3 regions of the Kitasatospora sp. NPDC041917 genome follow, and region 1 is predicted to be linked to each of the others. Evidence: riboswitches for the same ligand, from Rfam matches in the RefSeq annotation. Region 1 holds a riboswitch; each other region holds the start of a gene.
The links. Region 1 has a riboswitch for S-adenosylmethionine ahead of ACZ6EM_RS20875 (IclR family transcriptional regulator). Riboswitches for the same ligand answer to the same signal wherever they lie in the genome.
Positions count from the first base shown of each region.

Region 2: another riboswitch for S-adenosylmethionine. It lies ahead of ACZ6EM_RS27065 (aminotransferase class V-fold PLP-dependent enzyme); the one in region 1 lies ahead of ACZ6EM_RS20875 (IclR family transcriptional regulator).
Region 3: another riboswitch for S-adenosylmethionine. It lies ahead of thrC (threonine synthase); the one in region 1 lies ahead of ACZ6EM_RS20875 (IclR family transcriptional regulator).

Region 1 is NZ_JBVJBI010000016.1:56,765-63,951, forward strand. Features, by position in the region: gene ACZ6EM_RS20865 (DUF362 domain-containing protein) at 1-1,394, opposite strand, end outside; gene ACZ6EM_RS20870 (threonine/serine exporter family protein) at 1,631-2,884, shown strand; gene ACZ6EM_RS20875 (IclR family transcriptional regulator) at 2,926-3,639, opposite strand; SAM riboswitch class I at 3,840-3,982, opposite strand; gene ACZ6EM_RS20880 (hypothetical protein) at 4,068-5,141, opposite strand; gene ACZ6EM_RS20885 (AfsR/SARP family transcriptional regulator) at 5,403-7,187, shown strand, end outside.
Region 2 is NZ_JBVJBI010000025.1:93,518-100,704, forward strand. Features, by position in the region: gene qcrC (cytochrome bc1 complex diheme cytochrome c subunit) at 1-328, opposite strand, end outside; gene ctaE (aa3-type cytochrome oxidase subunit III) at 516-1,136, opposite strand; gene ACZ6EM_RS27055 (response regulator) at 1,533-1,958, shown strand; gene trpD (anthranilate phosphoribosyltransferase) at 2,078-3,154, shown strand; SAM riboswitch class IV at 3,263-3,381, shown strand; gene ACZ6EM_RS27065 (aminotransferase class V-fold PLP-dependent enzyme) at 3,433-4,818, shown strand; gene ACZ6EM_RS27070 (Lrp/AsnC family transcriptional regulator) at 4,822-5,103, opposite strand; gene ACZ6EM_RS27075 (rhomboid family intramembrane serine protease) at 5,100-5,927, opposite strand; gene ACZ6EM_RS27080 (hypothetical protein) at 6,129-6,392, shown strand; gene ACZ6EM_RS27085 (NYN domain-containing protein) at 6,498-7,187, shown strand, end outside.
Region 3 is NZ_JBVJBI010000020.1:140,981-148,167, forward strand. Features, by position in the region: gene groL (chaperonin GroEL) at 1-1,085, opposite strand, end outside; gene ACZ6EM_RS24270 (cold-shock protein) at 1,407-1,610, opposite strand; gene ACZ6EM_RS24275 (ubiquitin-like small modifier protein 1) at 2,148-2,426, opposite strand; gene thrC (threonine synthase) at 2,462-3,742, opposite strand; SAM riboswitch class I at 3,759-3,895, opposite strand; gene ACZ6EM_RS24285 (glucosyl-3-phosphoglycerate synthase) at 4,007-5,044, shown strand; gene ACZ6EM_RS24290 (alpha,alpha-trehalose-phosphate synthase (UDP-forming)) at 5,083-6,549, shown strand; gene otsB (trehalose-phosphatase) at 6,536-7,187, opposite strand, start outside.

The DNA.
Region 1 (7,187 bases):
AGGTAGTCGGTCATGTAGCTGATGGACCGGCTGATGTCGACCCGCCGGACGAACTCCCGGTAGGGCGCGTTGACGGTGCGCTCGCAGCCGAACAGGATCGAGTGGCCGACGTGCTGCCACCGCATCTGCCAGGCGTCCGCGGGCAGCGCGTCGATCACCGTCTCCAGCGGCCGGAGGAGGTCGGTGATCCGGTCGAAGTCCTCGTGGGTGTAGGCGTCGGGGTCGACCGCGAGGGAGACGTCCCGGCGCCGCAGGCCGTCCTTGGCGTTGCCGGTCCGCCAGGCGCGGACGGTGGAGGAGGCCGAGGCCGCCGCGCCGACCATCGCGCACAGGGTGGCGGCGGCGGCCGGGTTGGTGTCCGCGGCGCGGATCAGCGAGGTGAGGAGGCGGGAGAGGCGGGCGAGCGCCGGGTCGGTGACCTCCGTGCCCGGGGCGACGTGCCAGGCGGCGACGCTGAACAGCCGGTGGGCCCGTCCGTCCGGGGCGAGCCGGCGCACCGCCTCGACCAGGGATCTCGGCGGGTTGCGCCAGCCCGGGTAGGGCGTCAGGTCGCCGTCGATCCGGTAGGCGTCCGGCAGGCCGCGGTCGCTGAGCACCCGGGCGTTGAGCGGCGAGGAGACGGGGTCGACGCCCATGAGCAGGGCGCCGACCAGGTCCGCCAGGGCGCCGTCGGGCGCGGCGATCACCGTGTCCGTCCGCAGCGGCCGGCCGACCTGCGATCCGGCGCAGCCGTGGCTGCTCACCACGGCGTCGATGAGGTGGAAGTCCGGCGGGTAGGAGCGCAGCAGGTCCAGGATGACCTCGGCGCCGTCGCGGCGGGCGCGGTAGTGGTGGTGCTTGTCGTCCTGCGGGAGCACGCCGAACAGGTTGGCCAGGCACAGGGCGTAGCCGAACTCCGGGTGGGTGCTGTTCTTGGCGATGTTGATCCGGAAGCCCGCGTCCAGCCAGCTGCGGGCCATGCCGCTGCCGTGCAGGACGGCGGAGTCGGGGAATTCGGCCGGCCCGACCTCCTCGGACAGGTCCACGACGCGGTAGGCGTTGCCCTGCGGGGTGCGCCCGCCGTAGCCGAGCCGGCGGCAGGCCTGGAGGAGTCCGGGGCCGGCCAGCCAGGTGTCGGGGCCGCAGCGGGCGGCGCCGACGGTGACCTCGCGGTAGCCGCGGTCGTGCAGGAGGTCGATCAGGTGCTCGACCAGGGCGGCGCTGACCGCGGTCGCCGGATCGCCGTACGCGGAGGTGCCCGGGGTCAACAGCACCGGGACCGCCTCCGGATCGCCGTGGGCCCGCTCGGCGAGGAGCTCCCAGAGCCCGGCCCGGGCGACCGCCTCCGCCAGCAGCTCGGCGGCGGTCAGCGGCCGGACCCGGGTGGAGCGGGCTACGGCGGCGACGACGGTCACATCTCCCCCAACGCCGGCGGGCGGTCCTCCTGCGCACGGTCGGGCCGTCGCCGATTCACCGGAAAGCATCCCAAAGAGGTTGAAAGCGATGCTACTGCCCGGGGGCGGATACCGGGGCGGGGCGCGCGCTCGTGTCCCGGGCCGGCCTCCGCCGCCGGCCCGGCCGGGAACGGCGGTAAACCGAACAGACCGGGGCACAGTCGGACCGATTCGGGCGGGATGGGACGATACCTGCCATGCCAAGCAAGTCTCCCCCGGTCCGGGGCACCGACGCCCCGCCCGACCCGCTCCGCCGTCTGCTGCTCGAACTGGGCGAAGCCCTGCTGGGCGGCGGCCTGCCCGTCCATGACGTCGAAGAGGAACTCCACTGGCTGGGGCGGGCGTTGGGGGCGCCGGACGTACGGGTCGCCGCCCTGACCAACGGGCTCTTCGTCGCGCTGGGGCCGGACGACGCCACCCGGTTCCAGCCGGTCGGCACCGCGCTGCGGTTCGAGCAGACGGCCGACGTCCTCCACCTGGTGCACCGGCTGCGGGCGGGCGAGCTCGACGGGCCCCGGGCGCTCGCCGAGCTGGACGGGATCCGGCGGGCGCCGGCCCGCCGGCCCGCGTGGGTGTCGGACCTCGGGGCGCTGCCGGTCGGGGTGGGGGTCTGTCTCTTCCTCCAGCCGGTGGCGGCGAACGTGCTGGCGGCCGGGCTCGGCTCGCTGCTCGTCGTGGGGCTGACCGTGCTCGCCCGGCGGCTGCCGTACCTGCGGCCACTGCTGCCCGTCACCGCCGGTTTCCTGGTCGCGCTGCTGGTCCTCTCGCTCGCCCGGGCCGGGCTGCTGGAGGGCCCGCTGCGGACCATCGTGGCCACGCTGGCGATCCTGCTGCCGGGCGGACTGCTCGTCACCGGGCTGTCGGAGATCGCCGCGGGTGCGGCCAGCGCGGGTACGGCCCGGCTGGTGTCCGGTGCGGTGCAGCTGGCGCTGTTCCTCGCCGGGGTGGCCGCGGCCGCGACGGCGGCCGGCGTGCCGGCCGCCGCGCTGGCCGACGTGCAGGTCGCCAGGCCGAGCTGGTGGGTGATCGCGCTGGGGCTGGCGCTCGCGGTGGCGGGCGTGGTGGTCAGCGTGAACACCCCGCCCTCGGCCGTCCCGTGGATCGTCGTGGTGATCGCGGTCAGCGTCACGGTCCAGGTGGTGGTGGGGTCGGCGCACGGCGCGGCGGTCGGCGGCCTGGCCGGCGCGGTCACCGCCGCGGCCGCGGCCACCCTGGTGCACTGGCTGCCGGGCGGTCCGCTCTGGCAGGTGCTCTACCTCCCGGCGTTCTGGATCGTGGTACCGGGCTCCTTCGGCCTCCTGCACACCGCGCAGATCGAGGTCGGGAACGGCGCGCAGTCGGTGCTGACGGCCGTGTCGGCGGTCTTCGGGGTGTCGATCGGCACCCTGATCGGCTCGGTGATCAGCCGGATCCCGCGTCCCTCCCGCGCCGTGCTGCTGCCCCGGGCCTGAGCCCGGGGCAGGCGGGGCCCCGACGCGGGCGGGGCCCCCGCTCAGGGGTGGCGCAGGGCCTCGGTGAGCCGGTGGGCGGCCTCGACGACGGCCTGGGAGAGCTGGGCGCCGGGGTGCCGGGTGAGGCGTTCGATCGGGCCGGACACCGTGACGGCGGCGACCACCCGGTTGGACTGGCCGCGGACCGGCGCGGAGACGGAGGCGACCCCGAGTTCGCGCTCGCCGACCGACTGGGCCCAGCCCCGGCGCCGTACGCCGCTCAGCGCGGTGGCGGTGAAACGGGCGCCCTGCAGTCCGCGGTGGAGCCGTTCGGGCTCCTCCCAGGCGAGCAGGATCTGGGCGGCGGCGCCGACCTTCATGGGGAGGGTGACGCCCACCGGAACGGTGTCGCGCAGGCCGGTGAGGCGCTCGGCGGCGGCCACGCAGATCCGCACCTCGCCCTGCCGGCGGTAGAGCTGGGCGCTCTCGCCGGTGATGTCGCGCAGCTGGGTGAGGACCGAGCCGGCCGCGGCCAGCAGCCGGTCCTCGCCGGCCGCCGTCGCGAGCTCGCCGACCCGCGGGCCGAGCATGAACCGGCCCTGGGTGTCCCTGCTGACCAGGCGGTGGTGTTCGAGTGCGACGGCCAGCCGGTGGGCGGTGGGCCGCGCCATGCCGGTGGCGGCGACCAGGCCGCCCAGCGTGGCGGGACCGGCCTCCAGGGTGCCGAGGATCGAGGTGACCTTGTCGAGCACGCCGACGCCGCTCGTGTTCTCCATGTGGGGGTACTCCAGTCTCGGGGCCCGGAGCAGCGGACGGTCGCTGCTCACGGCGGCTCCTGGCGGGGAGCCGGGGGGTGTGGTCAGCGAGGACGGGCCGGGGGAAACGGCCGATTGCCTGCGCCGGGCACGAGACGGGTACGCGAAAGCGCCGGGGCGGGAAGCGCCCGGGCGAAGGACAGCACAGAGAGCACCGTGTCTCCTCATCTTTCCCGCGCCACAGTGGCGACAGGCCGGAGTTGGCACTGCCCCCGGACGGCACGGCGCGTACTTCGGACGCCGGGTCGAACGGGGAGTTGCCGGGGCTTCGTAGGGCCGGTCCCTCCACCCCTCTGGATGATTCGCCAGGAACGATACAAGACTTCCCGGGCCGCTCGGCAAGCCCCCCCACCCCCGACCCCCACCCCGGCCGCCGCCCGCGGGCCCGCTCAGCGGTGGCGCGGCTCCGACAGGCCGGTGCACGGGGCCCGGTCCGGGCCGCCGGGGGCGGTGGCGTCCCAGGCGCTCAGGGCGGCGAGGGCGGCGGAGCGTTCGGAGGCCGTCGGCCGGGTGCCCTCGGGGCCGAGCAGGTAGTCGGCGACCGGGGTGAGCAGCAGGGTCGCGTCGCCGGCCGGGAGCAGCAGGGCCTCGTCCCACCGGTGCCGGATGACGGTGCGGCGCAGCAGGGTGCCGTGGCGCGGCCGGAGCGGGCGGTGGCGGCCGCGGCGGCGGCGCCGTTCGGGGGCGACCTCGGTCTCCAGGACGGTGCGCACGTCCCGCAGGGAGCCGAGCGGCACGTGTTCGGCGGCGAGGTCGAGGAGGGCCGCGGCCTCCGGGGCGAGCCGGTAGGCGGCGACCACCGCGGCGGTCTCGACGGCGTCGAAGGGCTGCCCGGCGAGCTGGGCGACGTCGATCACGTCGCCCGCGAGGAAGGCGCGCCCGAGCCCCTCCTCGGCGAGGGCGATCAGGCATTCCACGTGGTCGTCGGCGGCCAGGTAGGGGCGGACCGGGACGGTGGCGAGGTCGCCGGTGAGCGCGGCGGTGGCGACCCGTACCTGGTACCACGGGTCCAGCAGCGGGTCCTCGCCCGGCCAGCGCAGGGTGACGGCGGTGTGCCGGGGCCGCTCGCCGAACAGGGTGACCTCCACGGACTCCACCGGGTGATCGGTGACCAGCCGGTTGACGGCCTGCCAGAGCGTGGCCTCGGTGGGGCTGACGAGGCCGAGCTCGGCCAGCGGCCGGGGCAGGTCGGGCGGGTAGTAGCCGGCCAGTGGCAGGTCGCGGATCGGGCGGACCCCGGTGGCGTCGGCGAGGTCGCGCGCGACGCCCGCGTAGCACTCGGCCCGGTCGCGGGCGCGCTGCAGCTCGGCGCGGGCGTGCCGGCCCATCCGGACGCCGTCCCGGGCGAGCGCGGCGAGCACCAGGTACGGGAGGTGGCGCTCGCCCCGGGCGCGGTGGAGCAGGTCGACCGGTCCGGCGGCCGGGTCGACGTCGAGCAGCCGGTGGAGCAGGTCGGTGTTCATGGGGGTCCGCCTCCGAGAGCCGTGGTGGTCGGCCGGACGGCGGCCGGGCGACCGGGGACGTGGCGGGTCCGGCGGTCGGGGCCGGGCCGACTGCGGGCGCCACACCGTCGATTGTGGTCACGGCCGATCAACGCCGGATCACCACCGGGTCGATGATCCCTCGACATCCCGCGGGGTGCCGTGGGTTGATAGGGGCTCATCGAATCGGGGGGCGGCACGTGCGCGGACGGGGGCGAGCACATGAGGCGGGCAGGTGCAGGGATGGATGATTTCCGGTTCTCGGTGCTGGGACTGATGAGAGCGCAGCGCGGTGCGACCGCGCTGAAGGTGGGCAGCCCCCAGCAGCAGGCGATGCTGGCGGTGCTGCTGCTGCGGCCCGGCCACGGCGCGAGCGCCACCGACCTGATCGACGCCCTGTGGGGCGAGGAGCCGCCGGGCACCGCGATGACGACGGTGCGCACGTACGCCTGGCGGTGGCGCAAGGTGCTGCACGGCGAGGAACCGGACACGCCGACCGTACTGACCTCGGTCGGGGACGGCTACCGGCTGGTGCTGCCCAAGCACGCGGTGGACGCGGCGCAGGCGGAGGAGCTGGCGGCGCAGGCCGAGCGCACGGCGGCCGCCGGGGAGCCGCAGCAGGCGCGTGATCTGCTGAACCAGGCACTGGAGTTGTGGCAGGGCGAGCCGCTGGCCGGCATCCCCGGCCCGTTCGCGCAGCGCCAGCGCCAGCGACTCCAGGAGCTGCGGCTGACCCTGCTGGAGGAACGGATCGCCCTGGACCTGGCGCTCGGCCGCTACTCCCGGTGCATCCCGGAGCTGACCTCGCTGACCACCGAACACCCGCTGCACGAGCGGGCGTACGGGCTGCTGATGCGCGCGCTGTACCAGGCCGGGCGGCAGGCGGACGCGCTGGCGGTGTTCCGCGGCGCGCGTCAGCTGTTCCTGGCCGAGCTGGGCGTGGCGCCCGGGGTGGAACTGGACCTGCTGCACCAGCGGATCCTGGAGGGCGACCCGACGCTGGCCGCCCCGGCGCCGGTCCTCCGGCCGGTGTCCGCCGTGCCCGGGCCGGCCGCGCCCGGGCCCGGCCCGGCGGAGCAGACCGCGCCCGGGGCCGGAACGCCGGAGCCGGCCGGCGGACCCGCGGTACCGGACGCACCCGCCGCCGCCCCGGCCGGGAACGGCGTGCCGGCCCCCAGACCGGCCCAGCTTCCGCCCGACGCGGCCGACTTCACCGGCCGTACGGTGCTGGTGGAGCGGCTGGGCGGAGCCCTCGGCGCGCCCGGCCAGCAGGCGCTGGCGATCGCGACCGTGGTCGGCATGGGCGGGGTCGGCAAGACCGCGCTGGCCCTGCACGTCGCCCACCGGGTGCGCGAGGCCTACCCGGACGGGCAGCTCTACGTCGACCTGCGGGGCGCCGACGCCACCCCGGCCGATCCGGAGGCGGTGCTCAGCGGCTTCCTGGTGGCGCTCGGCGTGCCGGCCGACGCGGTGCCGGACGGACTGGACGCCCGCTCGGCGCTGTTCCGCTCGGTGGTGGACGGCCGGCGGCTGCTGCTGGTGCTCGACAACGTCCACGACACCGCGCAGATCAGACCGCTGCTGCCGGGCGCGGTCGGCTGCGCCGTGCTCACCACCAGCCGCACCCGGCTGTCCGGACTGCCCGCGACCGTCCAGGCCGACCTGGGCGTCTTCGAACCCGAGGAGGCGCTCGAACTGCTGGGCCGCACCATCGGCGCCGAACGGCTGGCCGCCGAGGCCGAGGCCGCCCGGGAGCTGCTGCTCGTCTGCGGCCACCTCCCGCTCGCGGTGCGGATCGTGGCGGCCAGGCTGGCCGCCCGGCCGAGCTGGACGGTGCAGACACTGGGCCGCCGGCTGGCGGTCGAGCGCCGCCGGATCGACGAGCTGCGCATCGGCGACCTGGAGGTGGCGGCCGCCTTCGAACTGAGCTACCGCCAGTTGACGCCCGCCCAGGCCCGGGCGTTCCGGCTGGCCGCCTCGGTGGACGGCCCGGACCTCGGGCTGCAGGCCGCGGCCGCCCTGCTGGAC
Region 2 (7,187 bases), on a different contig from region 1:
AGATGTTCTTCTTGCGCGGGACCTGGGCGCCGGGCTGCTGGGCGGGCATGCGGCCGGTGCCGACCTGGAAGTCGACGGCGGCGGAGCCGACGCCGACCAGGCTCGGACCGTCACTGCTGCCCTGGCCGTTCATGCCGTGGCAGGAGGAGCAGCCGACGGCGAAGAGCTTCTTGCCCTCATCGATCGCGAGCGACTGCGCGGCGACGTCGGCCTGCGCCTTGTCGGCGGGCGCGAACGCGGCGTACAGCCCCCCGGTTGCCGCCAGGGCGAGAAGTAGGACGACCAGCGCCGCCAATGGGTGGCGCCGTCGTGCGGAGAGCTTTTTCACGGAATAACCCCGGTGTCAGGATCTGGTCGACTGGTGGGTGCACCCGGCGGCCGGTCTGGCCGGCACGAGGCTGCCTGTCTAGGGCTGCGCGCGCGGTCGGTCGGTGGGAGCGTCGGCACCGGCAGAAGCGGCCCGTCGCCGGTGAGGGCGGGGGCCGCAGCCGGTGGCCAGCGACCTGATCAGCTGGTTACTTGATCAGGTAGATGGTCGCGAACAGGCCGATCCACACGACGTCGACGAAGTGCCAGTAGTACGACACGACGATCGCCGCGGTGGCCTGCTCGTGCGTGAAGCGCTTGGCTGCGTACGTCCGTCCCAGGACCAGCAGGAAGGCGATCAGACCACCCGTCACGTGCAGCCCGTGGAAGCCGGTGGTCAGGTAGAACACCGTGCCGTACGGGTCGGAGGACAGCGACAGGCCGTCCTTCTTGACCAGCTCGGTGTACTCGAAGACCTGGCCGCCGATGAAGACCGCGCCCATGGCGAACGTGAGGATGAACCACGCCCGGAGCTTCTTCACGTCACCGCGCTCGGCAGCGAACACGCCGAGCTGGCAGGTGAGCGAGGAGAGCACCAGGATCGTGGTGTTGACCGAGGAGAAGGGCACGTTGAGGGCGTGGGCCTTCTCGGTCCAGAACTCCGGCCCCTTGACGGAGCGGAGCGTGAAGTACATCGCGAAGAGGGCCGCGAAGAACATCAACTCGGAACTGAGCCAGACGATCGTTCCGACGCTGACCATGTTCGGCCGGTTGACCGATCCGTGCGCGTGCCCGGTTTCTACTGCTGTTGCTGTCGCCACGACGGACATTATGTCGGTCCCTTATTCCGTCTTCACGTCGGGGGGTGTCCCTCGGAGTGTCCGGTGCGTGCGGTATGCCCCCTTGGGGGGTGCCGGGGTGCCCGGACGGGGGTTGAGCAGCGGCGTGTCCCTTTTCTGATGGTTCCTCGGAGGGGCCTGCGACCCCGTTGCCCGGCGCGTCGCTGCACGGTCGGACCAGCCGTGGGAGGTAAGGGGACGGGCCCGGGGTCGGCCGTACGGGTGGACTGGACGGGATCGGGTGACGGGCCGTCCTCCGGGCGGGTGAGCCCGGGGCGCGGCGGCTCGGGACGGATCGTGCGCGAGGGGGACTCGGCGGAGGGTGATCGGGAGTAGCATCCGGATCAGGCGAACGTGGTCCGGATCACACTTGAGGGAGCAGGGCCCATGGCGTACACGACCGATGAGACGCTCACCGTCCTCGTCTACAGCGACGACCGCAACACCCGCGAGCAGGTGCTGACGGCGCTCGGCCGTCGGCCCGCCGAGGATCTTCCGGAACTGTCCTACCTGGAGTGCGCGACCACCCCCGCGGTGCTCAAGGCACTGGAGAAGGGGGGCGTGGACCTCTGCGTGCTGGACGGCGAGGCCGTTCCGGCCGGGGGGCTGGGGCTCGGGCGCCAGCTCAAGGACGAGATCTACGGCTGCCCGCCGGTGCTGGTGCTGATCGGCCGGCCGCAGGACTCCTGGCTCGCCGCCTGGAGCCGGGCGGACGCCGCCATCTCCCGCCCGGTGGAGCCGGTGGCGCTGGCCGGGGCGGTCGCCACCCTGCTGCGGGCGCGGCTGGCGAAGCGGACTCCGGTCGTCCGCTGAATTCCCCCCCGGTAACTGGAAAAGAGAGGGGTAGAAGCGGCCGCTTCGCTCGATAGGCTGGCTCCATCCGTACGGACGTCCCCCCGGAGCGGGGAACCGACAAACAGCTGGAGTCAGCCATGGTGAACGTGAACCCTGCGAACGGCGGTAGCGACCCCGCGCAGGTGATCCGCACCTGGCCGGACCTCCTGGCCGCGCTGTTGCAGGGGGAGGACCTCGACCGCGCGTCCACCGCGTGGGCGATGGACCGGATCATGAGCGGCGAGGCGTCCCCCGTGCAGGTGGCCGGGTTCATGATCGCGCTGCGGGCCAAGGGCGAGTCGGTCGAGGAGATCGCCGGCCTGGTCGACGCGATGTACGAGCACGCCGAGCCGCTGGAGATCCCCGGACCGGCGGTGGACATCGTCGGCACCGGCGGGGACCGGGCGAAGACCGTCAACATCTCCACCATGTCGGCGATCGTCGCGGCGGCCGCCGGCGCCAAGGTGGTCAAGCACGGCAACCGCTCGGCCTCCTCCAGCAGCGGCTCCTCGGACGTGCTGGAGAAGCTCGGGGTGGCGCTGGACCTCTCCTCGCAGCGGGTCGCCGAGGTGGCCGAGGAGGTCGGTCTCACCTTCTGCTTCGCGGCCAAGTTCCACCCCTCGATGCGGCACGCCGCCACCGCGCGGCGCGACCTCGGGGTGCCGACCTCCTTCAACATCCTCGGCCCGCTCACCAACCCGGCCAGGGTCACCGCGCACGCCATCGGCTGCTTCGACACCCGGCTGGCCGGGCTGATCGCCGGGGTGCTGGCCGAACGGGGCGCGACGGCGCTGGTCTTCCGCGGTGACGACGGGCTGGACGAGCTGACCATCACCACCACCTCGCAGGTCTGGCTGGTGCGCGACGGGGTGGTCACCGAGACCACCTTCGACCCGCGGGACGTCGGGATCGAGCTGGTCGGCATCGAGGCGCTGCGCGGGGCGGACGCCTCGTACAACGCCGAGGTCGCGCGGCGGCTGCTGGCGGGGGAGCACGGGCCGGTGCGGGACGCCGTCCTGCTGAACACGGCGGCGGCACTGGTCGCGCTGGACCTCGGCGAGGCGCCGCTCGCCGAGCAGCTTGCGGCCGGCATGGAGCGGGCCGCGGAGGCGATCGACTCCGGTGCCGCGCAGGACCTGCTGCGGCGCTGGTCGGAGGCCACCAGCCGGATCTGAGGCGGTAGTTGGGGAGCCCGTGCCGGAACGCCGGCACGGGCTCCCGCGCTGTCCGGATGCTGGATGCCCGTTTGACCACCCGATGGACGCGGCCTAGAGTCTTGGCCAGGTCATGAGTGACAGTGCGAAGCCCCAGCTGGCTGTCCGGCAACCCTCCGTCCGTGGCGGGGTGCCCTGGGTGAGGACCGGGTCGTCACGGCAAGCCGTCCGTGCGACAAGCGCGGACGCCCGACGACTAGCACTCCCGGGGTCCCTCACCCCTGAAGGAGTGCATCCTCATGTCCCCTCTCGCCACCACCGAGACCTGCGCCCCGCTCGCCGTCCTCGGCGCCGACGTCCAGGTCCCGCTCGCCAACGGTGAGAAGGTCGGCTACGCGGCGCTGGACTACGCGGCCAGCTCCCCGGCGCTCCAGCGGGTGTGGGACGACGTCGCCGCCTACGCGCCGTACTACGGCAGCGTCCACCGCGGGGCCGGGTACCTCTCCCAGCTGTCCACCGACCTGTTCGAGCAGAGCCGCCGCACCGTCGGCGAGTTCCTCGACCTGCGCGAGGGCGACCAGGTGGTCTTCACCCGGGCCACCACCGACTCGCTCAACCTGCTGGCCGCGGCCGTTCCGGCCGGCACCCGGGTGTTCGCCTTCGAGACCGAGCACCACGCCTCGCTGCTGCCCTGGGCGCACGCCGGACTGGGCGTCACCTACCTGCGGGCGCCGCGCTCCCGGGCCGAGGCGGTGGGCGCGCTGGACGCCGCCCTCGCCGGGGCGCCCGAGGGCCCCAAGCTGCTCTGCGTCACCGGCGCCTCCAACGTGACCGGCGAGCTGTGGCCGGTCGCCGAGCTGACCCGGACCGCGCACCGGCACGGCGCCCGGGTGGTGCTGGACGCCGCCCAGCTGGCGCCGCACCACCGGGTCTCGGTCCGCGAGCTGGACGTCGACTGGATCGCCTTCTCCGGCCACAAGATCTACGCGCCGTTCGGCGCCGGGGTGCTGGCCGGCCGGGCGGACTGGCTGGACGCGGCCGAGCCGTACCTGGCCGGCGGCGGGGCGACCCGGACGGTGGCCCGGGAGAGCGACGGCTCGGTGGCCGTGCAGTGGCACACCGGCCCGGCCCGGCACGAGGCCGGCTCGCCGAACGTCATCGGCGCCTACGCGATCGCCTCGGCCTGCCGGGCCCTGACCGAGGCCGGCTTCGACGCGCTGGAGGCCCGCGAGCAGCAGCTGATCGCCCGGCTGACGGCCGGGCTGGCGCAGATCCCGCAGGTCAAGGTGCTGAACCTGTTCGGCTCCGACTCCGCCCGGGTCGGCGTGCTGTCCTTCGTCGTCCGGGGCTGGAACAGCTCGCACTTCTCGGCCGCGCTGTCCGCCGAGTACGGCATCGGGGTGCGCGACGGCCTGTTCTGTGCCCACCCGCTGGTGCGCACGCTGCTCGGGGACGAGGACGTCGCCCCGTCCGAGTGCGGCGCGCCGGAGCCCTCGCTGCCGGGCGAGCGCAGCCTGAACGCGATCCGGGTGAGCTTCGGCGCCGGGACGCCGGACGAGCACGTCGACCGCTTCCTGACCGCCGTCCGGGAGCTGGTCACGGACGGGGCGGCCTGGAACTACCGTAACGAGGGCGGTCGCTGCGTCGCGACCGTGCAGATCGACCGGGGCCGGCGCGAGGGCTGAGCGCTACTCGTCCAGGCCCAGGGCGAAGGCGGCTTCCAGGTCGTGCTGGGAGTAGGTGCGGAAGGCGATCTGGGTCTCGGTGTGGGCCACGCCCGGGACCTTGTTGAGCCGGCCCGGGATGACCTCGGCCAGGTCGTCGTGCCGGCGCACCCGCACCATCGCCACCAGGTTGTAGCCCCCGGTCACCGAGTAGACCTCGCTGACGCCGTCGATGGCGGCGATGGATTCGGCGATCTCCGGGATGCGGTCGACACTGGTCTTGATCAGGACGATGGCGGTGATCACAGTTCGGGCTCCTTTGTGGGGTGCCGCCAGCGTATCGGGCGTCGGCCGGGTCGTCGCGGGGGGTGGCGAACCACGGTGCAGGCGTAGAGGAACCCGGCCGAGAAGCCGATCACGTGGACCAGGTACGCCACCCCGGGCCCGGCCGAGTGCACCGACCACCACTGCAGGGCGAACCAGAGGCCGAGCACCAGCCAGGCGGGGAACCGCAGCGGCAGGAAGAGCAGCAGCGGGACGAGGGTGGTGACCCGGGCCCGGGGGTGGAGGCGCAGATAGGCGCCGAGCGCGGCGGCGATCGCCCCGGAGGCCCCGATGAGCACCCGGGTGGAGTTCGGCGAGTGCGCCTCGGCGAGCGCGAAGCCGTACGTGGTCAGGCTGCCGGCGGCCAGGTAGAAGACGGCGTACCGGGCCCGGCCCAGCCGCCGTTCGACGGTGGGGCCGAAGACCTGGAGGAAGAGCAGGTTCCCCAGCAGGTGCAGCCAGCCGGCGTGCAGGAAGAGGCCGGTGAGGACGGACAGGGCCGGGTGCTTGCCCGGGGTCGGGGCGGCCGGGCAGCCGGGGACCGGGTCGGGGGCCTCGGCCAGCTGCGCGGCGGTCAGCGGCCGCCCGGCCAGCACCTCGGCCGGGACGGCGCCCCAGCGCTGCTCGTACCGCTGCTCCGCGCAGACCCGGGCCCGGCCGGTGCCGTACAGCGGGTTGAGCCCGGCGGCCGGGCCGAGCAGGAAGACCAGGGTGTTGAGTGCGATCAGGGCGTAGCTGACCGCCGGGACGGTCGCGGCCGGGCGGCCGCCCCGGGCGGCGGTGTCGTCGGGGACCGCGAGCGCCATGCGGCCAAGCATCCCTCCGGGCGCCGCAGGTGACACGGCGGTTTACGGCAGGTGGACCAGTCCGGGTGTTCGGGCAACCGGTGGCCGCGATGGTTGCCCCAGGCAATAGGCTTGGGGCGGGCATTCCCGCCTCCCGCCGCCGATGCCGGGGCTCCGGGGGGAGCGCCTAGCCCACGAAGGGACCACCCGAGAGGACCCCCGATGACCGTCCCCGCCCTGACCGCCGAGACGCGCTGGCGCTGCACCCTGTGCGGCAACCTCACCCGCTTCGACGTGACCCGCACCGCGCGGGTGACCGAGTTCCTGCACTTCGACCTGGCCGGCGAGTCCAGGGTCGAGGAGACCGAGGTGCTGAGCGAGACCATCGAGTCGGTGCGCTGCCGCTGGTGCAACGCGGTGGACCAGGTCGAGCTGGTGGCCCGCCCGGGTGCCGAGGGGGCGCAGGCCCCCACCGAGCAGGGCTGATCCCACCCGCCGCGGCGGGTGGGTGCGCGGCGCACCCGCCCGCGCCGCACGGGACAATGCAGAAACAAGACGCACGGAGCGTGACGACAGGGGGAGGTCGCGGCCGTGCCCCGCTGGACCAGGATCGGAGCCGAGGACGTGGTGGACGCAGCGAAGGAGCCCGGCGAAGCCCAGGGGCTTCAGCCCGCTGCGGCCGAGGCCCGGGCCGGGGCGGCGGCCGAGGCGGCGAACGACTCCTCCGAGCCCGCGGCGGAGCACGCCGTCGAGAAGCTCGACCGGCCGCTGCCCGAGGGCGTGCGCCGACGCGTGGTCGGGCTGGCCTCGGACGCGCTCGGCGGGCTGCCGGCGGGCGAGCTCCCGCAGAGCCTGCGTCAGTACGTGAAGTTCACGCCGGCGCGGCGGGCCAAGTACGCGGCCACCGCGCTGGCGGCGGCCCTGGAGGCGGAGCCGGCCTTCCGGGTACGGATAGCGGAGCGGCTGCGCCTCGGGCAGCCGGACCTGGTGAAGGCGCTGGAGTCGGGCACCGTCCCGAGCGCCGCCGATCCGATGGACGTCGCGGCCGCCGCCTACCTGGTGCGTTCGGCGGGCTGGAGCCGACTGGTGGCCGAGGCCGGCGAGGAGGCCGAGCGGGCCGGCGCCGAGGACGCGGCCGCGGAGTCGGCCCGGCTGGTGGAGAAGCTGCACGCCGAGCTGGCCGAGGTGCGGGCCTCCGCGCGGGCGGACGTGGACCGGCAGCGGGCCGAGTCGGACGGCGTCCGCAAGGAGGCCGAGTCGCTGCGCAAGAAGATGCGGTCG
Region 3 (7,187 bases), on a different contig from region 1:
TTCTCGCGGTCGTAGTCCGAGTCGCTGTTCTCGATCTCGGCGCGGATCTGGTTGACGCGGCCCGCGACCTGCTCGCTGTCGCCGCCACCGTCGACGATGGTGGTCTCGTCCTTGGTGATGACCACCTTGCGGGCGGTGCCCAGCAGGTCGATGCCGGCGTTCTCCAGCTTGAGGCCGACCTCCTCGGAGATGACGGTGCCACCGGTGAGGATGGCGATGTCGCCGAGCATGGCCTTGCGGCGGTCACCGAAGCCCGGGGCCTTGACGGCGACGGACTTGAAGGTGCCACGGATCTTGTTCACGACCAGGGTCGACAGGGCCTCGCCCTCGACGTCCTCGGCGATGATGACCAGCGGCTTGCCGCTCTGCATGACCTTCTCCAGCAGCGGGAGCAGGTCCTTGACCGAGCCGATCTTGGAGTTGGCGATGAGGATGTACGGGTCCTCGAACGTCGCCTCCATGCGCTCCAGGTCGGTGGCGAAGTAGGCGGAGATGTAGCCCTTGTCGAAGCGCATGCCCTCGGTGAGCTCAAGCTCCAGACCGAAGGTGTTGCTCTCCTCGACGGTGATGACGCCTTCCTTGCCGACCTTGTCCATGGCCTCGGCGATCAGCTCGCCGATCTGGGTGTCGGCGGCCGAGATGGAGGCGGTGGAGGCGATCTGCTCCTTGGTCTCCACGTCCTTGGCCTGGGCCAGCAGCTGGTCGGAGACGGCGGCGACGGCCTTCTCGATGCCGCGCTTCAGGGCCATCGGGTTGGCGCCGGCGGCGACGTTGCGCAGACCCTCGCGAACCAGGGCCTGGGCGAGCACGGTGGCGGTGGTGGTGCCGTCACCCGCGACGTCGTCCGTCTTCTTGGCGACCTCCTTGACGAGCTCCGCACCGATCTTCTCGTACGGGTCCTCGAGCTCGATCTCCTTGGCGATGGAGACACCGTCGTTGGTGATCGTGGGGGCGCCCCACTTCTTCTCCAGCACGACGTTGCGGCCCTTGGGGCCGAGCGTGACCTTCACCGCGTCGGCGAGCTGGTTCATGCCACGCTCAAGGCCGCGGCGAGCTTCCTCATCAAAGGCGATGATCTTGGCCATCAGAAGTGGTCCTCCGGGACACGGTCGACTGCTCGGACCAAGGGGTGCCCGCGACGGACGGCCCTGGTGCGCGGAGGTCCATTCCCTCCGCTCCCGGGGGCCTCACCGACCCGGTCCGCTGTCACTCTCACACTGTGAGTGCTAACGCCAATGATTAGCACTCCGGGTGGGCGAGTGCAAGCCCAATCGGCAATCCGCGAGCCGCCGCCGGGGCCGCCCGGGAACGCCGACGGGCCCGTGCGACACGAGTCGCACGGGCCCGTCGAGAAGCGAGAGGTCACCAGCCGCAGGGCCGCGCCGAGCTCCTGGGGTCGGAAGGGGTCAGACCGCGGCGCGGACCATGTCCGCCTGCGGGCCCTTCTGTCCCTGAGAGATCTCGAACTCGACCCGCTGGCCCTCCTCGAGGGTGCGGTAGCCGTCCATCTGGATCGCGCTGTAGTGGACGAAGACGTCCGCACCACCGTCGACCGCGATGAAGCCGTAGCCCTTCTCCGCGTTGAACCACTTGACGGTGCCCTGAGCCATTCCGAACTCCCCTAGTGCTGTGCTGGCCCTTCACGCGCCCGCAGGTCGCGGGCCCGGATTGGTTGAAGGCCGGCCCGGGGAACCCCCCCTGGGCGCAGCCGTGCACGCCGCAACCCTCCGTGCAGGACGCCAGGCGGCTTCCGGCGAGCGGGTGATTGCGTCGACCGCCGCTGAATGTATCCGGATCGACGCCCTCTGCAACAGGGCCAACCACCGGTAATTCCGCCTCGATGTCAAGGGACAGGACGGGCCGAATCGGAATAATCTCGGCATTTCACGCCGGACATAGCGGACGAATTACTCAAATGTCCGCGGGAATTCTGACATCCGCCTGACATGTTTCACGGGCCGGTCCCGCCGGCCGGACGCCCCCGGGCCGAGCACTGCGGGGGCCGAAAGGGAAACCCTGTTCCCAACCGAGCCACACTCTACTCCGACTCGACCGGGAAATATTCCGGCCGGAATGCCAGCGGTCGCCCGCGCATACGGGAAACGGAATTCCGTACGCGCGGGCGACCGCTGGTTGGTCGCGAAGGCTCAGCAGCCGCCGGCCACCGCCGGGATGATCGAGATGCCGGCGCCGTCCTCGATCTCGGTCGCCAGGCCCTCGGCGAAACGCACGTCGTCGTCGTTCACGTAGACGTTCACGAAGCGGCGCAGCTTGCCGGTGTCGTCCAGGATGCGGGCCGAGATGCCCGGGTGGTTCTTCTCCAGGTCGGCGACGACCTCGGCCAGGGTGGCACCCTCGGCGGTCACCACGGCGGCACCGTCGGTGTAGGTGCGGAGGATGGTGGGAATGCGGACGTTGGCGCTCATGACTCTCCTTGCGGGGGCGGGGCCGATCGGGTGGTTCAGACGGACGCGAGGCCGGCGGCGCGGAACGAGTCCAGCGTCGGGCGGATGACGGCGGTCATCCCGGCGTCGGAGACGGCGTCCAGGGTCTTCAGGCCGTCGCCGGTGTTGATCGCGACGGTTTCCTTGGCCGGATCCAGCTGCCCGGTCTCGACCAGCTTCTTCAGCACGCCGACGGTCACCCCGCCGGCGGTCTCGGCGAAGATGCCCTCGGTCCGCGCCAGCAGCCGGATCGCCGCCACGACCTCGGCGTCCGTGACGTCCTCCACCGCGCCACCGGTGCGGCGGGCGATGTCCAGCACGTACGGGCCGTCGGCCGGGTTGCCGATCGCCAGCGACTTGGCGATGGTGTCCGGCTTGACCGGCTTGATCACGTCCCGGCCGGCCTTGAACGCGGCCGACACCGGCGAGCAGCCCTCGGCCTGGGCGCCGAAGATCCGGTACGGCCGGTCCTCGACCAGGCCGAGCCTGATCAGCTCCTGGAGGCCCTTGTCGATCTTCGTCAGCTGCGAGCCCGAGGCGATCGGGATCACGATCTGCTCCGGCAGCCGCCAGCCGAGCTGCTCGCAGATCTCGTACGCCAGCGTCTTGGAACCCTCGCCGTAGTACGGCCGCAGGTTCACGTTGACGAAGCCCCAGCCCTCGCCGGCCGAATCGCCGATCAGCTCCGAGCAGAAGCGGTTCACGTCGTCGTAGTTGCCCTCGATGCCGACCAGCTCGCCGCCGTACACCCCGGCCATGACGACCTTGCCCTGCTCCAGGTCGTGCGGGATGAACACGCAGGACCGGAACCCGGCCCGGGCCGCCGCCGCCCCCACCGCGCCGGCCAGGTTGCCGGTGGAGGAGCAGGACAGCGTGGTGTACCCGAACGCCCGGGCCGCCTCGATCGCGCAGGCGACCACCCGGTCCTTGAACGAGTGCGTCGGGTTCCCGGAGTCGTCCTTGACGTGCAGCTGGGCGGTGAAACCGAGCTCCCGGCCCAGGTTGTCCGCCTTCACCAGCGGGGTCCACCCCGGGTTCAGATTGGGCTTCGACGCCACGTCGGCCGGAACCGGCAGCAGCGGCGCGTACCGCCAGATGGACGCCGGACCGGCCTCGATCCGCTTGCGCAGCTCCTCGGCGCCCTCGCTGCCGAACTCGTAGGCGATCTCCAGCGGGCCGAAGCACTCCAGGCAGGCGAAGCTGGGGCCGAGCGGGAAGCGGGTGCCGCACTCGCGACAGGACAGCGCGGCGGCGGGGCCGAGGTCGACGGAAACAGGTGCGGCGGTGTCGATAGCCATGATGGCGAGGCCTCTCTCCTCATCTTCCCCGTGGCACGGTCGCGCCACAGGCCGGAATTGGCACCTGTCCCGCCGGGGCCTGTCGACAGACAGCCGCGCGGGAAGGTTGCCGGGACGTCAACGGGCCGTTCCCTCAGTCCCTCTGGATGAGCTTGTGAAATTGTGGTGATGCTCAACGGCGACCCCGGCGTGCAAAGGTCCGACCGCTGTACGAAGACTGTATCCGAAGGCGTCAATCCTGAACGGGTCCGTCCGCCACGCGAGATGACCCGTCCCACCGACCCCGCCGAGGAGACCTCCGTGCCCGCCGAACCGATTCCCGAGCTCCTCCCGCAGGCGGCGTCCTGGCTGCGCCGCCGCTCCTGGAGCGCGGCCGACCGGCCGGTCCACACCCTCCTCGCCGCCAAGGAACGCACCGGCCGCACCGTCAGCGTGGTCCTCCCCGCCCTGGACGAGGAGGCCACCGTCGGCGACATCGTCCGCACCATCCGCCGCGAGCTGATGGAACGCCTGCCGCTCGTCGACGAACTCGTCGTCGTCGACTCGGGCTCCACCGACGCCACGGCCGCCGTCGCCGCCGAGGCCGGCGCCCGGGTCGAGCACCGCGACGCCGTCCTGCCCCGGCTGCCCGCCGTCCCCGGCAAGGGCGAGGTGCTCTGGCGCTCGCTGCTGGTCACCCGCGGCGACATCGTCTGCTTCGTCGACGCCGACCTGCGCGAATTCGACCCGGCCCTCGTCTCCGGCATCCTCGGCCCGCTGCTGACCGACGAGTCCATCCAACTGGTCAAGGCCATGTACGACCGCCCGCTGGAATCCGAGGGCGCCGTCCTGCCCGCCGGCGGCGGCCGGGTCACCGAACTCGTCGCCCGGCCCCTGCTCAACCTCCACTGGCCGGAACTCGCCGGTTTCGTCCAGCCCCTCGGCGGCGAGTACGCGGCCCGCCGCTCACTGCTCGAACGGCTGCCCTTCCCCACCGGCTACGGCGTCGAACTCGGCCTGCTGGTCGACGCCCTGGAACTGGCCGGTCTGGACGCCCTGGCCCAGGTGGACGTCGGCGTCCGGCACCACCGCCACCAGGACGGCCAGGCCCTCGGCCGGATGGCCGCCACCATCTACCGGACCGCCCTGGAACGCCTCGACCGCACCCACCGCCTCAAGGCCTCCGCCGACCTCGTCCACCCCCAACTCACCCAGTTCACCCGCGACCCGGAAACCCGCGCCTTCACCGCCCACACCCACCCGGTGACCGCCCTGGAACGCCCCCCGATGCACACCGTCCCCGAATACGCGACCCGTCATTGAGGGGTTTGCCGCCCCGAACCCCCGGCAACATCCCAACCATGGGCGATCTCACGACCAACCGTTCGAGCGCGACCGGCACCGCCCCCGTCCTGGTTGCCTCCAACCGGGGACCGGTGTCCTTCAGCACCGCCGACGACGGCACGCTGACCCTGCGCCGCGGCGGCGGCGGACTGGTCTCCGGCCTCTCCGCCATCGCGGACCCGAACGCCGTCTGGGTCTGCGCCGCCCTCAACGACGCCGACCGCAGAGCCGCCGCCGAGGCGCCGCACGGCCGCCTCGACCTGGCCGGCCACGAGGTCGGCGGCCAGGCCGTACGGATGCTGGACATCGACCCGCAGACCTTCGCCCGCGCCTACAACGGCGTCGCCAACTCCACCCTGTGGTTCGTCCACCACCTGCTCTACGCGACCCCCACGGCACCCGCCTTCGACGCCGGCTTCCGCACCGAGTGGGCCGCCTACCGGGCGTACAACGAGGCCTTCGCCGAGGCCCTGGCCGCCGAGGCCGCCCCGAACGCCGCGGTCCTCGTCCAGGACTACCACCTCTCCCTGGTCCCGGCCCTGCTCCGGGCGGCCCGCCCCGACCTGCGGATCGGCCACTTCTCGCACACCCCCTGGGCCCCGCCCGAGTACTACCGGATGCTGCCCGACGACGTCGCCCGGGCCGTCCTCACCGGCATCCTGGGCGCCGACCGGGCCGGCTTCCTGACCGAACGCTGGGCCCGCGCCTTCGCCGCCTGCTGCGAGGACCTCCTGGACGCGACCGTCGACCTCGACGCGCTCACCGTCACCCTCGACGGCCGCACCACGGGCCTCGGCGTCCACGCCCTCGGCGCCGACGCCGACTTCCTGCGCGAACGCGCCCACCGCCCCGACGTCGACGAACGCCTCGCCGCCCTCCGCCGGACCGTCGGCGACCGCCGCACCATCGTCCGGGTCGACCGCACCGAGCTGAGCAAGAACATCGTCCGCGGCCTCCAGGCCTACCGGCACCTGCTCCGCACCCGCCCCGAGTGGCACGACCGGGTGGTGCACATCGCCTTCGCCTACCCCTCCCGCACCGACCTGGCCGAGTACCGCGACTACACGGCCACCGTCCAGCTTCTCGCCGACGAGATCAACGCCGAATTCGCCACCCCCGCCTGGCAGCCGCTGCTCCTCCACGTCGACGACGACTTCCCGCGCTCGCTCGCCGCCTACCGCCTGGCCGACGTCGCCCTGGTCAACCCCATCCGCGACGGCATGAACCTGGTCGCCAAGGAAGTCCCGGTGGTCTCCGACAACGGCTGCGCCCTCGTCCTCTCCCGCGAGGCCGGCGCCCACGCCGAACTCAAGGACGACGCCCTCACCGTCAACCCCTACGACGTCATCGCCACCGCCGACGCCCTCCACGCCGCTCTCACCATGGACCCGAAGGAGCGCGCCGACCGCACCGGGCGCCTGGCCGCGGCGGCCACCGCACTCCCCCCGCAGCAGTGGTTCCTGGACCAGCTCAACGCCCTGTGAGCGCCTCCCCGAGAGCCCCCAGCAGCTCCACCACCCCCTCCGGCCCGGCGACCACCAGATCCGCCCGGTCGGCCAGCTCCCGCACCGGCGCGTCCCCCACCGCACCGGCGCACACCAGCACCCCGGCCACGCCCTCGCCCCGCAGCTTCTCCACCGCGACGAAGGCCGCCACGTCCCCCAGGTCGTCCCCGGCGTAGAGCACCGCACGGGCCCCCCGCTCCCGCAGGAACCCGGTCAGCGCCGCCCCCTTGTCCACCCCCGGCGGCCGCAGCTCCAGCACCAGCCGGCCGGGCTCCACCACCAGCCCGTGCTCGGCCGCCAGGTCCCCCACCGGCGCCCGCAGCAGCTGCAGCGCCTCCTCCGGCGCCGCCGTCCGCCGGGTGTGCACGGCCACCGACCGCCCCTTGTCCTCCACCCACGTCCCCTCGGGCGCCCCGACCCGCTCCAGCACCACCGGCAGCACGTCCCGCACCCGCGCCACCCCCGGATGCGCCTCCGGCGCCGAGAGCTTCCCGTCCTCCCACCGCTCGGCCCCGTAGTGCCCCAGCACCACCACCCCCGGCAGCCCCGCGAACCCCCCGTACTCCACCGCCACCGCGGCCGGCCGGCCCGTCACCACCACCACGGCCCCCACCACC